3 regions of the Pyramidobacter sp. YE332 genome follow, and region 1 is predicted to be linked to each of the others. Evidence: riboswitches for the same ligand, from Rfam matches in the RefSeq annotation. Region 1 holds a riboswitch; each other region holds the start of a gene.
The links. Region 1 has a riboswitch for cobalamin ahead of RAH42_RS01770 (succinate CoA transferase). Riboswitches for the same ligand answer to the same signal wherever they lie in the genome.
Positions count from the first base shown of each region.

Region 2: another riboswitch for cobalamin. It lies ahead of RAH42_RS10490 (sirohydrochlorin cobaltochelatase); the one in region 1 lies ahead of RAH42_RS01770 (succinate CoA transferase).
Region 3: another riboswitch for cobalamin. It lies ahead of RAH42_RS00600 (ABC transporter substrate-binding protein); the one in region 1 lies ahead of RAH42_RS01770 (succinate CoA transferase).

Region 1 covers NZ_CP133038.1:369,174-373,448, reverse strand. The annotation lists gene scpA (methylmalonyl-CoA mutase) at 1-187, shown strand, start outside; gene meaB (methylmalonyl Co-A mutase-associated GTPase MeaB) at 220-1,350, shown strand; cobalamin riboswitch at 1,465-1,656, shown strand; gene RAH42_RS01770 (succinate CoA transferase) at 1,800-3,305, shown strand; gene RAH42_RS01765 (hypothetical protein) at 3,298-3,600, shown strand; gene RAH42_RS01760 (anaerobic ribonucleoside triphosphate reductase) at 3,817-4,275, shown strand, end outside.
Region 2 covers NZ_CP133038.1:2,221,606-2,225,880, forward strand. The annotation lists gene RAH42_RS10475 (ABC transporter ATP-binding protein) at 1-387, opposite strand, end outside; gene RAH42_RS10480 (iron ABC transporter permease) at 411-1,427, opposite strand; gene RAH42_RS10485 (sirohydrochlorin cobaltochelatase) at 1,430-2,041, opposite strand; gene RAH42_RS10490 (sirohydrochlorin cobaltochelatase) at 2,023-2,322, opposite strand; cobalamin riboswitch at 2,458-2,649, opposite strand; gene RAH42_RS10495 (GNAT family N-acetyltransferase) at 2,870-3,280, shown strand; gene RAH42_RS10500 (AMP-binding protein) at 3,431-4,275, shown strand, end outside.
Region 3 covers NZ_CP133038.1:117,866-122,140, forward strand. The annotation lists gene RAH42_RS00590 (iron ABC transporter permease) at 1-525, opposite strand, end outside; gene RAH42_RS00595 (ABC transporter substrate-binding protein) at 526-1,530, opposite strand; gene RAH42_RS00600 (ABC transporter substrate-binding protein) at 1,722-2,729, opposite strand; cobalamin riboswitch at 2,880-3,086, opposite strand; gene RAH42_RS00605 (L,D-transpeptidase family protein) at 3,191-3,853, shown strand; gene RAH42_RS00610 (hypothetical protein) at 3,967-4,275, opposite strand, start outside.

The DNA of each region.
Region 1 (4,275 bases):
AAAGCGCGGCCGCGGCGACATCATGGTCGTCGCCGGCGGCGTCATCCCGGCGCAGGATTACCAATTCCTGTACGACCACGGCGCCGCCTGCATCTTCGGCCCCGGTACGGTCATCCCCGCCGCCGCCCGCGAGATGCTGCAGGTGCTGAACAAGCGTCTTGCCGCCCAGGAGGGAGCCGCGAAGTAGAAGCCTCCTCCCCCGAAAAGGAGAAAAAACCGATGAGCATCGAAAACAACACGTACCAGCCCGACTGGCAGCCGCAAAACGCCGGCAGCGAATTCGCCTGTTTCGTGACGAAGGGCGTGGACGACACCGGCGGTCCCACGGCCGCCAACGTCCAGCCCGTGAGGCGCAATCTCTCCGTCGACGAATACGCGCGGGGCATCCTGAACGGCGACCGCGCGATCCTGTCGCGGGCCATCACGCTGATCGAAAGCAACGCTCCGAAACACTTCGCCACGGCGCAGGAACTGATCCAAAAGCTGCTGCCCCACACGGGCAGATCCATGCGCGTCGGCATCACCGGCGTGCCCGGCGCCGGCAAAAGCACCTTCATCGAAGCGCTCGGCTCGTGGCTGTGCGATCACGGGCACCGCGTCGCCGTGCTCGCCGTCGACCCCAGCAGCACCGTCACCAAGGGCAGCGTCCTCGGCGACAAGACGCGCATGGAAAAGCTGTCGCGCCACTCCAACGCTTTCGTGCGTCCCTCCCCTTCGGGCGGCACGCTCGGCGGCGTCACGCGCAAGAGCCGCGAGACGCTGCTGCTCGTCGAGGCCGCGGGCTACGACGTGGTCCTCGTCGAGACCGTCGGCGTCGGCCAGAGCGAAACGACCGTGCGCAACATGGTGGATTACTTCCTCATGGTGGCGCTCACCGGCGCGGGCGACGACCTGCAGGGCATCAAGAAGGGCATCATGGAGATCGCCGACTCGATCCTCGTCAACAAGGCCGACGGCGACAACAAAGTCAAAGCGCTGTCGGCGCGCGCCGACTTCGACATGATGCTCCACTACCTGCGTCCCGCCACGGAAGGCTGGGTCAGCCGAGCCTACACCTGTTCGTCGCTGACGGGCGAGGGAATCCCCGAGATGTGGGGCGTGGTCGAGGAGTTCTTCAGGACCGTGCGCGGCAACGGCGTCTTCGAAAAACGGCGCAAAGAACAAGTGCTCAAATGGGTCAACGACATGGCGCAAGAACATCTGGAAAACCTCATCGGCGCCAACCAGGCCATCGCCGCCGCCAAGGCGCGCATCGAGGAGGAGGTCACCGCGGGCAAATTGCCGCCCACGCAAGCCGCCCAAGAGATCATCGACGTGATGGAGCGCGAGCTGTTCCAGGGCGGACGGTAATCCTCGCTCCGCCGTTCATCAGACACCGTTCTTTCCCGAACAAAAAAATGGAAGCGGGGAAAACGTTCTTTTTTCCCGCTTCCATTTTTTCTGCTATAATCTGTCTCAGAAACCCAATCGAATAATCAGCACGGTTCGAGGCGTTGCGCCTCGATCAAAAAGGAATCGGGTGAGAATCCCGAGCGGTCCCGCCGCTGTAAAAGCCCCCGCTTCTCCACGCGCCACTGTGAGCTTCGCGCTCATGGGAAGGCGGAGAAGGCTCCATGGGCTTGAGCCAGAAGACTTGCCGCGCTGAGCACAAAAAAGTTTTCGCGAGCGACGGAACGTGTGTGCTGCTTCAGACCTTTCTTTCTGATCGAGGCCCCGGCAGCGGACGTTCTTTCGGCATGAGATGCCGGAAGAATTTTTTTTCGCATGGGACGGCGCCGCGCCGAAAGGAAGGAAAAAACGTGTACAACCGCATCAGCAATCGCGAGGCAGAGAGCAAGACCATGTCGGCGGCGCAGGCCGCCGAGCTGATCAAGGACGGCATGACCGTCGGCACGAGCGGCTTCACCATGGCCGGGTATCCCAAGGCCGTTCCCATGGCGCTGGCCCGCCGGGCCGAACGCGGCGAGAAGATCCGCATCAAGCTGATCACCGGCGCTTCCGTCGGCGACGAGCTCGACGGGCGGCTGGCGCGCGCCGGCGTGCTCGAACGGCGCTATCCCTACCAGACCAACCAGAGCGTGCGCGAGCTGGCCAACGACGACCGCCTCGCCTACGTGGACATGCACCTCAGCCAGGTGCCCTTCTGGATCAAAAACGGCTACTTCGGCACAATCGACGTGGCCATCATCGAAGCGATCGGCATCGACGACGAGGGCAACATCATCCCCAGCACGTCGGTAGGCTGTTCCAACGTGCTGGCGGAATACGCCGAGAAGGTGATCGTCGAGGTCAACACGGCCCAGCCCGTCAAGCTGGAAGGCATGCACGACGTGTACAGCCCGCGCCGCATGAAGGAGACCGAACCGATCCCGATCGTGCGCCCCAACAACCGCGTCGGCATGCCCTACATCCGCTGCCGCCCCGACAAGATCGCCGCCGTGGTCGTCACCGACATCCCCGACTCGACGCGCCATCTGGCGCAGACCGATGCGAGATCGCAGATCATGGCCGATTACCTGGTCGCTTTCCTCGAGAACGAAGTGGCCTGCGGCCGGCTGCCGCGCAAGCTGCCGCCGATCCAGTCCGGCGTCGGCAACATGGCCAACGCCGTGCTGGGCGGGCTACAGAAGTCCAAATTCCGCAACCTTTCCATCTATTCGGAAGTACTGCAGGACTCCGTGCTCGACCTGATCGAGACGGAACGCGTCTCGTTCGCCTCGGGGACGGCGCTGACCATCTCGCCCGAGCGCATCGACGCCTTTTACAAAAGTCTGGAAATGTACAAGTACAAGATCATCCTGCGCCCCGTGGAGATCAGCAACTCGCCGGAAGTGATCCGCCGCCTCGGCGTCATCGCCGTGAACACGGCGCTGGAAGTCGACCTCGAGGGCAACGTCAACTCCACGCACATCGGCGGCTGCCAGATCGTCAACGGCCTCGGCGGCTCGGGAGACTTCGCGCGCAACGCCGCGCTCTCGGTGTTCACCACGCCGTCGACGGCGAAGAACGGAACGATCTCCTGCATCGTCCCGCATGTGGCGCACGTGGACCACACGGAACACGACCCTCACGTGATCATCACCGAACAGGGCTGCGCCGATCTGCGCGGGCTCACGGCCTACGAGCGCGCCCGCGCGCTGATCGAAAACTGCGCGCATCCCAAATTCCGCCCGGCGCTGCAAGCGTTCGTCGAGCGCAGCTTCGCGCGCCCCGGCTTCCGTCACGGCTTCGCGCCGGAAGATCCGCAGCGCTGGACGCAGGATTATCGCCCCGAAGAAAACGAATCAGAGAAAGGGAATGACTGAAATCATGTTTTTGAAATCGCTTCTCGAGATCACCATGCTGATCTGCTTCGGCGCCGCCTGGCCCATCTCCATCTACAAGTCGTGGACCTCGCGCAGCAGCAGGGGCAAAAGTCTGCTTTTTCTCGTCGTCATCATCGTCGGCTATCTGGCCGGAATCGGCAAATGCCTGCTGGACGGCGCCACGCACTGGAGCGTGGTCGCGCTTTACGTCGTGAACGTGACGATGGTTTCGATCGACACGTTGCTCTACTTTCGCAACGAAGCGCTTGAGAAAAAGACGGCGGAGATCCGTTAGCCGCCTGTTTCGCACGTTGCGTCCCGCCGTTCATGTCCATATCTAGGGTCTTAATGTTAAAATCTACAATATATATAGCGTTTTTGTCTTTACGAGATCGTTTTTATGGTGTATGATGGCAGCGAAAAATCCCGGGCAAGCCTGTCCGCTTCGTCCCGTTTTTCGCGCGCCCGCTGCGGGCGCCGCATTTCGCTCTTGGAAAGAGAGGCCTTTCAAGTGATCGAGACCATCAAGAAGAGGGACGGCCGTCTGGCGCCCTTCAACGAAGACCGCATCACCCGCGCTATTTTTCTCGCCGCCTCCGCCGTGGCGGAGAAAGAGGGAACCGCCGCCGATTTCCGCATCGCCGAGGGGCTGACGTCGCAGGTCGTGCGCCGCCTCAACGAAAAGTACGCCTCCGGCTCGCCCAGCGTCGAGGACGTGCAGGACATGGTGGTCAAGGTGCTGATCGAAAACGGGCACGCCCGCACCAGCGAGGCCTACATCACCTACCGCAACGAACGCACGCGCGTGCGCGACTCCCACACCCGCCTGATGAAGGCCATCGAGGAGATCACCTTCGCCGACGCCAAGACCGCCGACGTGAAGCGCGAAAACGCCAACATCAACGGCAACACGGCCATGGGCACGATGCTGGAATACGGCAGCGCCGTCTCGCGCGAGTTCTGCAAGACG
Region 2 (4,275 bases), 920 kb from region 1:
GCGGAAGAGCAGCGACGCGATTTCCAGACGCTCGGCTGCCGCCTGAATGGCACGGTCGTCCGCGGGCGAGCGCCGAGCCAGCAGACGCTGGTACGGCAGACGGCCGAAACCGATCACGTCGTAGACGCTGAAAGCCGCTTTCATGACCGCCTGCTGGGCGACGACGCCGAGCAGGCGGCCGAGCTCGCGGCGAGGACAGCGCCGGATCTCGCGCCCGCCGAGCGCGAGGCTGCCCCGATAGGGCAAAAAACCGCCCAGCGTTTTGAGCAGCGTGCTTTTGCCGCTGCCGTTGGGGCCGATCAGAGCCGTCACCAACCCCGGTTCGACCGAGCCGGAAACGCCTCTGAGGACTTCGCGGTCCCCGTAGCCGGCGCTGAGATCGCGCAAACAATACGAAAGAGACGGCGCGGTCATTTTCTTTTCACCAGAATCCAGCAGAAAAAAGGGCCGCCGATCAGCGCCGTGATCACGCCGACGGGCAGTTCCCCGAGACGCTGGGCCGCTCCGTCCGCCAGCGCCGTCAGCAGAGCGCCGGCGAGGAAGCTGAAGACCAGCAGCGGCCGGTGCGAGGGCCCGATGAGGAGCCGCAGGACATGCGGCGCCACCAGCCCCACGAAACCGATGATGCCGAAACTGCTCACGCTCATGGCCGTGCCCAGCGATGCGGCGCAGAGCAGACGCCGCCGCAGTTTTTTCTCGTCGACGCCGAGCATTTCCCCCTGCCCTTCGCCGAGCGAGACGGCGTCGAGCCGTCGCCCGTAAAGCCAGGCCGGGACCAGCGTGATCGCCGCGCCCAGCCAGACCAGACGCGCCGCCGCGGGCGAAGCGCCGGAAAAACTGCCCATCAGCCAGAGCACGATCGCTCCCAGCTTGTCGTCGGCGACGGCCTTGAGAAGCGTCACCCCCGCCGAGAGCACGGCGTTGGCGACGATGCCCGCCAGCACCAGATACGCGCCGCTGCCGCCGTTTTTGCGCGCGATCAGATTGACCAGCGCCAGCGAACCGAGCGCGCCGGCGAACGCCGTCGGCGTCACCGCCAAGCGGTCGAAGAAAAATCCCACCGCGCCGCCGAACGCCGCGCCCGCGGCGATGCCCAGCGTGTAAGGTTCGGCCAACGGATTGGCCAAAAGCCCCTGCAGGACGACACCCGAGACGGCGAGCAGCCCCCCGGCTCCCGCCGCCGCGAAGAACCGCGGCAGGCGGACGGCGCGGATCACCAGCGCCTCGGCGGTCTCGCTCTCGGCGGCGGGAAGAAACGGCGAGAGCAGTTCAAAGACGCGGGAGAGTGGAATATTCCACTCTCCCTGCGTGATTCGCCACAGCGCCGTCAGAAAGAGCAGAACGCCGAGCGCCGCTCCGAGGCGGAAGTATCGCGCACGAAGTTGCGAACGCCAGCGCTCGAGATTTCCGACAGGCGACGGAGGCATGTTTACTTCATCATTTCCTTCAGGTGTTCCACGAAGGCGGCGGTAACGTTCTTGTCCTCGCCAAGGCCCTTGATGTAAGTCTCGACGGCGAAGCCTTCCTTCTTGAGGATGCTGTACCAGGACTCCGGATCGTCTTTGTCGGCCATGTCGTTGTTGGCGTGGTCGCCGGCCACGATCATCAGCGGCGAGACGAGCGTCTTCTTGTAGCCGGCTTTCTTCAGCGCGGCGACGACGTCTTCGATCAGCGGCGTGTTCTCGACGGTGCCGATGAAGAAACGGCCGTCGGCGACTTTGTTTAGGGCGACCTGAAGCTGGCTGTACATGGCGTTGGCGATATGGTGCGGCGTGCCGTGTCCCATCAGCACGACGGCGGTGTCCTTGCCGGCGAGTTTTTCGAATCTCTTCACGAGGATCGCGGCCATCTCGTCGCAGCCTTCGACGCTGGACAGGAACGTCTTGCCGAGGCGCAGATCCTTGATGCCGTATTTGCCTTTCAGTTCGCCCCAAGCTTCGACAACGTTCTTGATCTCGTCGTATTCGGCGCCGGGGATGATGTGCGTCGGCATCACGCCGACCGTAGCGAACCCTTCGTCGTTCAGCTGCGCCAAAGCCATGACGGGCGTGGGGGAACGTTCTTCTTGCCTTCGCGGGCCAGCTTGCGGCGGATGATGTTGGAGGTAAAGGCCAAGCGCACCTCGGCGCCGGGGAACGCCTTTTTGGCGGCGACGACCAGATTGTCGATCGCTTTGCGGGCGCTGGGCATGGAGGTGCCGAAAGAGGTGATCAGGATGGCCTGTTTCTCTTCCTTTTTGGCTTCCTTGGCGCAGGCGATCCCGGAGAAAGCGACGGCCACGAGGGTGACGGCGAGAATCATGGACTTAAAGGACATATTCATCAGACGACCTTTCATGAAATTTTTTTCCGAAGCTCGGGCCTCGGGAGACAAAAAAAGACACGACCCTGCGTCGTGTCCTTCCGCCGCGGCTGTCACTGGTCAGCCGCACAGGAGTTCGCCCACGCAAACATTCCCCCTTTGCAAGCTCCCTTTAAAGAATATTCTGGCTTCTCTTCATCCTCGTCCGAGTCTTCCCAATAACGCGATCAGTGACGTGCTTCGGATTTGTCCGAGTTACAGCGGCGGGGCCGCGCCGGATTTCCACCGGCTTCCTCTTTAAACGGAGTTCCATGTTCGATTGCCGTCATTATAACACGGAGTCGCAGCCGCTTCAATGAAACATAACGAAGATGAAAACGTTTTTTGCGCGGCGGAAAATGACGAAGCCCCGGCTCCGTGCCGAAGAAACGCGCCGCCGAATTTTTGGGGGCGGACGCGGCGACAAAATTCTGCAATCGGCGCTTGCCAATTTGGCGGCGAAAAATTACCATATAACCGGTGATCGAAGAAAATATCGCGTTACATTTCTCATGGAGGTGCTTCTTAATTGGAAAATTCACTGCGCCTTGAAGTGGTTACATCGCTCCGCCCCGAGGCGGTCGTCGATCTTTACATGGATGCCGGCTGGTGGGAAGAGGGCTGGAGCGAAGACGTCATCCCCGCGATGGTGGCCAATTCCTTCCGGTTCGTGGCGCTGTTCGACGGCGGCGAGCTGGTCGGCATGGGACGCGCCCTTTCCGACGGCGTCAGCGACGCTTACATTCAGGACATCGTGGTGCGCACCGATTACCGCGGTCAGGGCTGGGGGAAGAAGATCGTTTCCCGGCTTGTGAAGGAACTCCGCGCCGTCGGGATCGACTGGATCGGTCTGGTCGGCGCTCCGGGCACCCAAGCCTTTTACGAGAAGCTCGGCTTCAGCGAAATGCCCCAGTTCGTGCCCATGAAGTATCAGTGCTGAGCCGGACTGAAGACATAAAAGCATCCGTTTGCCTTGAAAAGGAGAATCGTGTAGAATTCTTGAAATGCGTCCTTGCCAGGGCGCGCCAAGCTGAGAAATGAGCCGGCCGGCGCGGAGATTCTGCCGCCGCTTTATCTGAGGAGGAAACAAATGGAACGTCTTGAAGATCTCCTGCTGGAGAGTTTGAGAAAACGCGCCGCCGCGGATGTGTTTTGGTGGGACGGGGAGTGGCTGAAGGGGCAGGCGCTGCTGGACGCCGTCGCCGCGGAACGCGAAGCGCTGACGGCGGCCGGTTTCAAAGAAGGGCAGCGGCTCATGACGCTGCTGCCCAACTGCCCGGCGCTGCTGACGTTGACTCTTGCCGTCTGGACCCTGAAAGGCACGCTGGTCCCGCTGAACATGCGCGCCGGCACCGACAATCTGCTGCCCACCATCGACCTCGTGCAGCCGTTCGCGATCGCGGTCGCGCGCGGCGACGCCAAAGCCGCAGCGGGCGTGCTGCGCTACCCCGTCGTGGAGATCGAGCCGACGACAGGCACGCTTGACAAATTCCGCGGCGTGGAACGCAAAACGACGACGTCCGACTGGGCCGTGTTCTTCACGACCTCGGGCACGACCGGCCTGCCCAAGGCCGTGCCGCTGAGCCACGAAAATTTCGTCGACAACGTGCGCTCGATCTGCAAACATTTCCCGATTTATCCGAGCGACACGATCATCTGGGCGCTGCCGAACTTCCACTCCTTCGGCCTGACGCTCTCCATGCTGCTGCCCCAATACGCCGGCGCGAAAGTCGCCGCCGTGCCCGCATTCATGCCGCCGCTGAAAACGCTCGAGGCGATCCGCGACGCCGGCTGTACCGTGCTGTTCCTCGTGCCCGCCATGCTCGAGTTCCTGAAGCGTTCGGCCGCACACAATCCCATCGAGATCAACTCGGTCCGCGCCGTCATTACCGGCGGCGACCGGCTCAATACGATGCTCGACCAGGCCAGCATGGA
Region 3 (4,275 bases), 250 kb from region 1:
CACGGCAAGTCCCGACAGGACCATCCGCACCGGCGTCAGGCCGCTGCCCTGACGCGCTATGGCGAAAACCAGCACGAAAGCCAACGCCGCACCGGCAAAGGCCAGCGCGGAGACTCCGGACATGCCGGTCAGAGCGATGCCGAAAACCCGCGTCATGAAGAGCATGGCAAACACCGCCCCCGCACATGCGCCCGAAGAAATCCCCAGCAGATAGGGATCGGCCAGCGAATTGCGGACCAGCGACTGGATCACCGCCCCCGCGGTGGCAAGGCCCGCGCCGACGACAGCGCCGAGCAGCACGCGCGGGAAACGGATCATCCAGACGATACCGACTTCGTTGCGCGGCCATTCCGCCCCGAACCATTGCCAGTCCGGAAACATCTGATGGAGGATGATGCCCCACACATGCCGGAACGGCAGCGGCGCCGTCCCCATCGATACTCCCAGAGTTACGCTGAAAAACAGCAGGATCGTCAAGAGGATCAGCAGCGGCGCCAGATCTCGTTTGACAAAGAACCGGTTCACTTAAAATATCGCGGGATACAGCCCGCGAGCGATCAGTTCCAGTCCGCGAACGGCTCGCGGACCCGGATAGACTTCGTCCACCGACATGTAGATCAGTTTTTTGTCGCGGACGGCTTTGACGCCCTGCAGCGCGGGATGGTCGAGCAGCATGGCCTTGCTTTCGTTTTCCGGCGTGGCGCGGTATTCGAGGATCAGGATCACGTCGGGATCGCGGGCGACGACTTCTTCCCACGTCACCTTGATCCAGCTGCTTTCCACGTCGTCGAAGACGTTGGCGGCATGCGCCAAGCGGAGCAGAGCGCTGGGCATGGCCTGTCCGCCGCAGGAGCGAGGCACGTCTTCGTTGGGCGTTCCGAAGCTGCGGAAGATGAACACGCGCGGACTTTCTCTCACGCCGTCAAGTTTTTCCCCTACGGTCGCGACTCTCGCTTTCATGCCGGCGATCACCGCCTCGGCCTTATCCTGCACGTTGAAAATCACGCCCAGGGTGCGAAGGTCGTTATAGGTATCTTCCAGCGTCACAGGCGGCTTGTCCATCACGCGGATCAGCGATTCCGTGATGGCGTAGCTCTTGACGCCATGCTTTTCCAGCTCTTCGGGCGTGACGGCGTTGCCGGCCGTGCTGCCGGGGATATCGAGGCCGTAGTTGTAGCCCGACAGGAAAAAGTCGGGATTGGCGCCGAGCAAAGTTTCCAGCGCAATGTAACCTTCCTGGGCCACGGGGATCTTCGCCAGCTTCTCGCGGTATTCGGGGGAAACCTGGTGTTTCGAGCCGGGGAATCCCGCATAACCTACGAGCCGGTCTTCAAGACCAAGCGCGAACATCAGCTCGATGATATTGCTGTCGCCGTTGGTGACGACGCGCTCGGGCGCTTTTTCAAAGACGATCTTGCGGTCGCCGTTCTCGACGGTTACGGGATAAACCGTTTCTGCCGCGCCTGCGGCTGCGGCGAAAAAAACGGCGCTCAGCAGCGCCGCAAAAATGACGTGAAGCGATTTCCTCATCATAGGACCTCCGATTCAAATAAGATGACAAAGCGACGCGGCCCCGAAAGGCTGCGAAAAAAGCCCTGCTCCGCGGATCGTTCCACGAGAACAGGGCCTGCATTTTTTCAACGCACGACGGAGCGCCGTCCGTCCTTCTGCGCGCACGCCTTACGGACGCAACGGCAGGCCTCCTGAAAAGCTTCTTTCAGCTACTTGAACAGTTCGGGATAAAAGGCTTTGGAAATCAGTTCCAGGCCGCGGATGGCGCGGGGGCCGGGATAGGCGTCTTCGATGCGAATGATGTAAACGCGCCCATCCTTCACGGCGTTCACGCCCTGCAGCGCGGGATTCTCGAGCAGCAGCTTTTTACGTTCCTCGCCGTTCGTCGTACCGGCTTCCAGCAGCAGGATCACGTCGGGATTGCGCGCGACGACCTCTTCCCACGTCACCTTGATCCAGCTGCCGTCGACGTCGGCAAAGATGTTGCGCGCCTTCGCCATCGTCACCAGAGCGCTGGGCATGGCCTGAGCGCCGTTGGAACGGGGAGGCTGATCGGGGGCGCTCCAGGTGGGATGGATGAACACGTTCAAGGGCTTGGCCAAGTCGAGCTGCGACAGCTTGGCTTCCACCGCCGCGGCGCGCGCTTTCATGCCGTCGATCACCTGCCGCGCCTTGTCCTGCGCGTCGAAGATCACGCCCAGCTTGGTCAGGTCGGCGTAGGTGTCCTCGAGGCTGACGATGGGCTTTTTCATCACGTGGATCAGCGACTCGGTGATGGCGTAGCTCTTGACGCCGTGCTTTTCCAGCTCTTCGGGCGTGATGGCACCGCCGGCCGTGCTGCCGGGGATGTCAAGTCCGTAGTTGTAACCCGACAGGAAAAAGTCGGGATCGGTGCCAAGCAGCGCTTCCAGCGTGATGTAGCCGGGCGCGGCAACGGGGATCGCCTTGAGCTTCTCCCGGTATTCCGGCGAGACTTGACCGCCGTACTCGGGGAATCCCGCGTAGCCCGCCATGCGGCTTTCGAGGCCGAGGGCGAACATCAGTTCAATGATGTTGCTGTCGCCGTTGGTGACGACGCGCTCGGGCGCTTTTTCGAAGACGATCTTGCGGTCGCCGTTCTCGACGGTTACGGGATAAACGGTCTCCGCCGCGAAGGACGCCGCGGTTATGGCCAGTAAACCGGCTGCCGCAAAAAAGCTGCGAAGAATCTTTTTCATGCTGTGAACCTCCTGCGCAAAAAAACGTGACCCGGCCCCCGCCGGCTCGCCTCTATAGAAAACGCGGGCATAAAAAAAGACACGGTCCGCGGCCGTGCCTTTAGAGACAGTGATATCTGCTGCCCTGAAAAGATTTCGCCCGCGCAAAAGCCTTCCTTCGCGTCGCCCGGCGCGTATCCTGACTCCCCATCGTCCTCCGCGGCGCCCTTCCCAAAGGCCGAAAGCCTTCAGTGAGCGTGATACCGCTTCGTCAGGGGTTACAGTGGCGGGGCCGCGCAGGATTTTCACCTGCTTCCGACGCCCGGCGACGTTCCATTTTCACATATTTTAAGCGCCTCCAGGCCCCCTGTCAAATCCTGAGGCAGGACGGGACTGAAGCGGGACCCGCGCAGACAGCGCGGCGTTTTTGTGCTATGCTTGGCTCACCAAATGGGATCATTCCGAAGGGGAGGTCGCTCGTTATGAAACGTATTCTTGCAAAAATTTTCCCGGCGCTTTTCGCCGCCGCGGCGTTGGCTGCGCCCGCCATGGGCGCCGATCTGCGCGAGCTGCTCGCGGCCACGCGGACGGCGCAGAAAACCGGCGAGATCATCCTCGTCGTCGACCGCACCCTGACCCTGTGGAAGAAAAGCGATGCCGGCGCCTGGCAAAAGACGCTGGAAGCGCCGTGCGGCTACGGCAAGCTGGGGCTGACGGAAAACAAGCGCGAGGGCGACAAAAAGACGCCCGTCGGCGCCTTCCCGATCCTGCACGCCTTCGGCAACAAGCCCAACCCCGGCACGGCCATGAAATGGCGCCCAGTGACGCCCTCCTCCTACTGGGCCGACGACGTAAACCAGCCGAAAATCTACAACACCTGGGTGGAGAGCGCGAAAAAAATCCACGGCGAACACCTGGCCGACTACTATCAGTACGATTACGCCATGGCCGTCGGCTACAACTCCGACCCCACCGTGCCGGGACGAGGGTCGGCCATCTTCGTCCACGTCAAATCCCGCCGCCACTGGACCACCGCCGGCTGCCTCTCGCTCGAACGCCGGGACATGATCGAGCTGCTGCGCCAGTGCCACGACGGCGCCTGGATCGTCATCGTCCCGAAAGCGGAGCGTCTCGCCCGTTTTTAGACGGAGCCATACCGAATACAAAAGCCATTTCTTTCATCATTCGCCGCGGCGATAAAAACTGCCCCGCCTTTCTCGGCAAGCGAGAAAGGCGGGGCAGTTTTTATCGCCGCGGATCAATCCTGAGGCCTGTTCAGCGCGCGGTCGAGGTTGCGCACGAAATCCTGCGTGTTGGTGACCATGCTGACGGCCGTGACGGTGCCGCGGTCGGACAGCTTGTTGACGGCGAATTCCTGCACGTCGACGGTATACATGTAGACGGGACGGACGACGCCGTCGAACTCGTTGTACGAGGGGGTCATGTTGCCGGTGGCGATGGTGTAAAGGATCGCTGACATCATGATCATGGTCGAGGTCTTGCGGGCGTGGACGCGCATGGCGTTCTGAGCGGCGTAGACGTTGTTGCAGGCGCCGGGCAGGGCCAG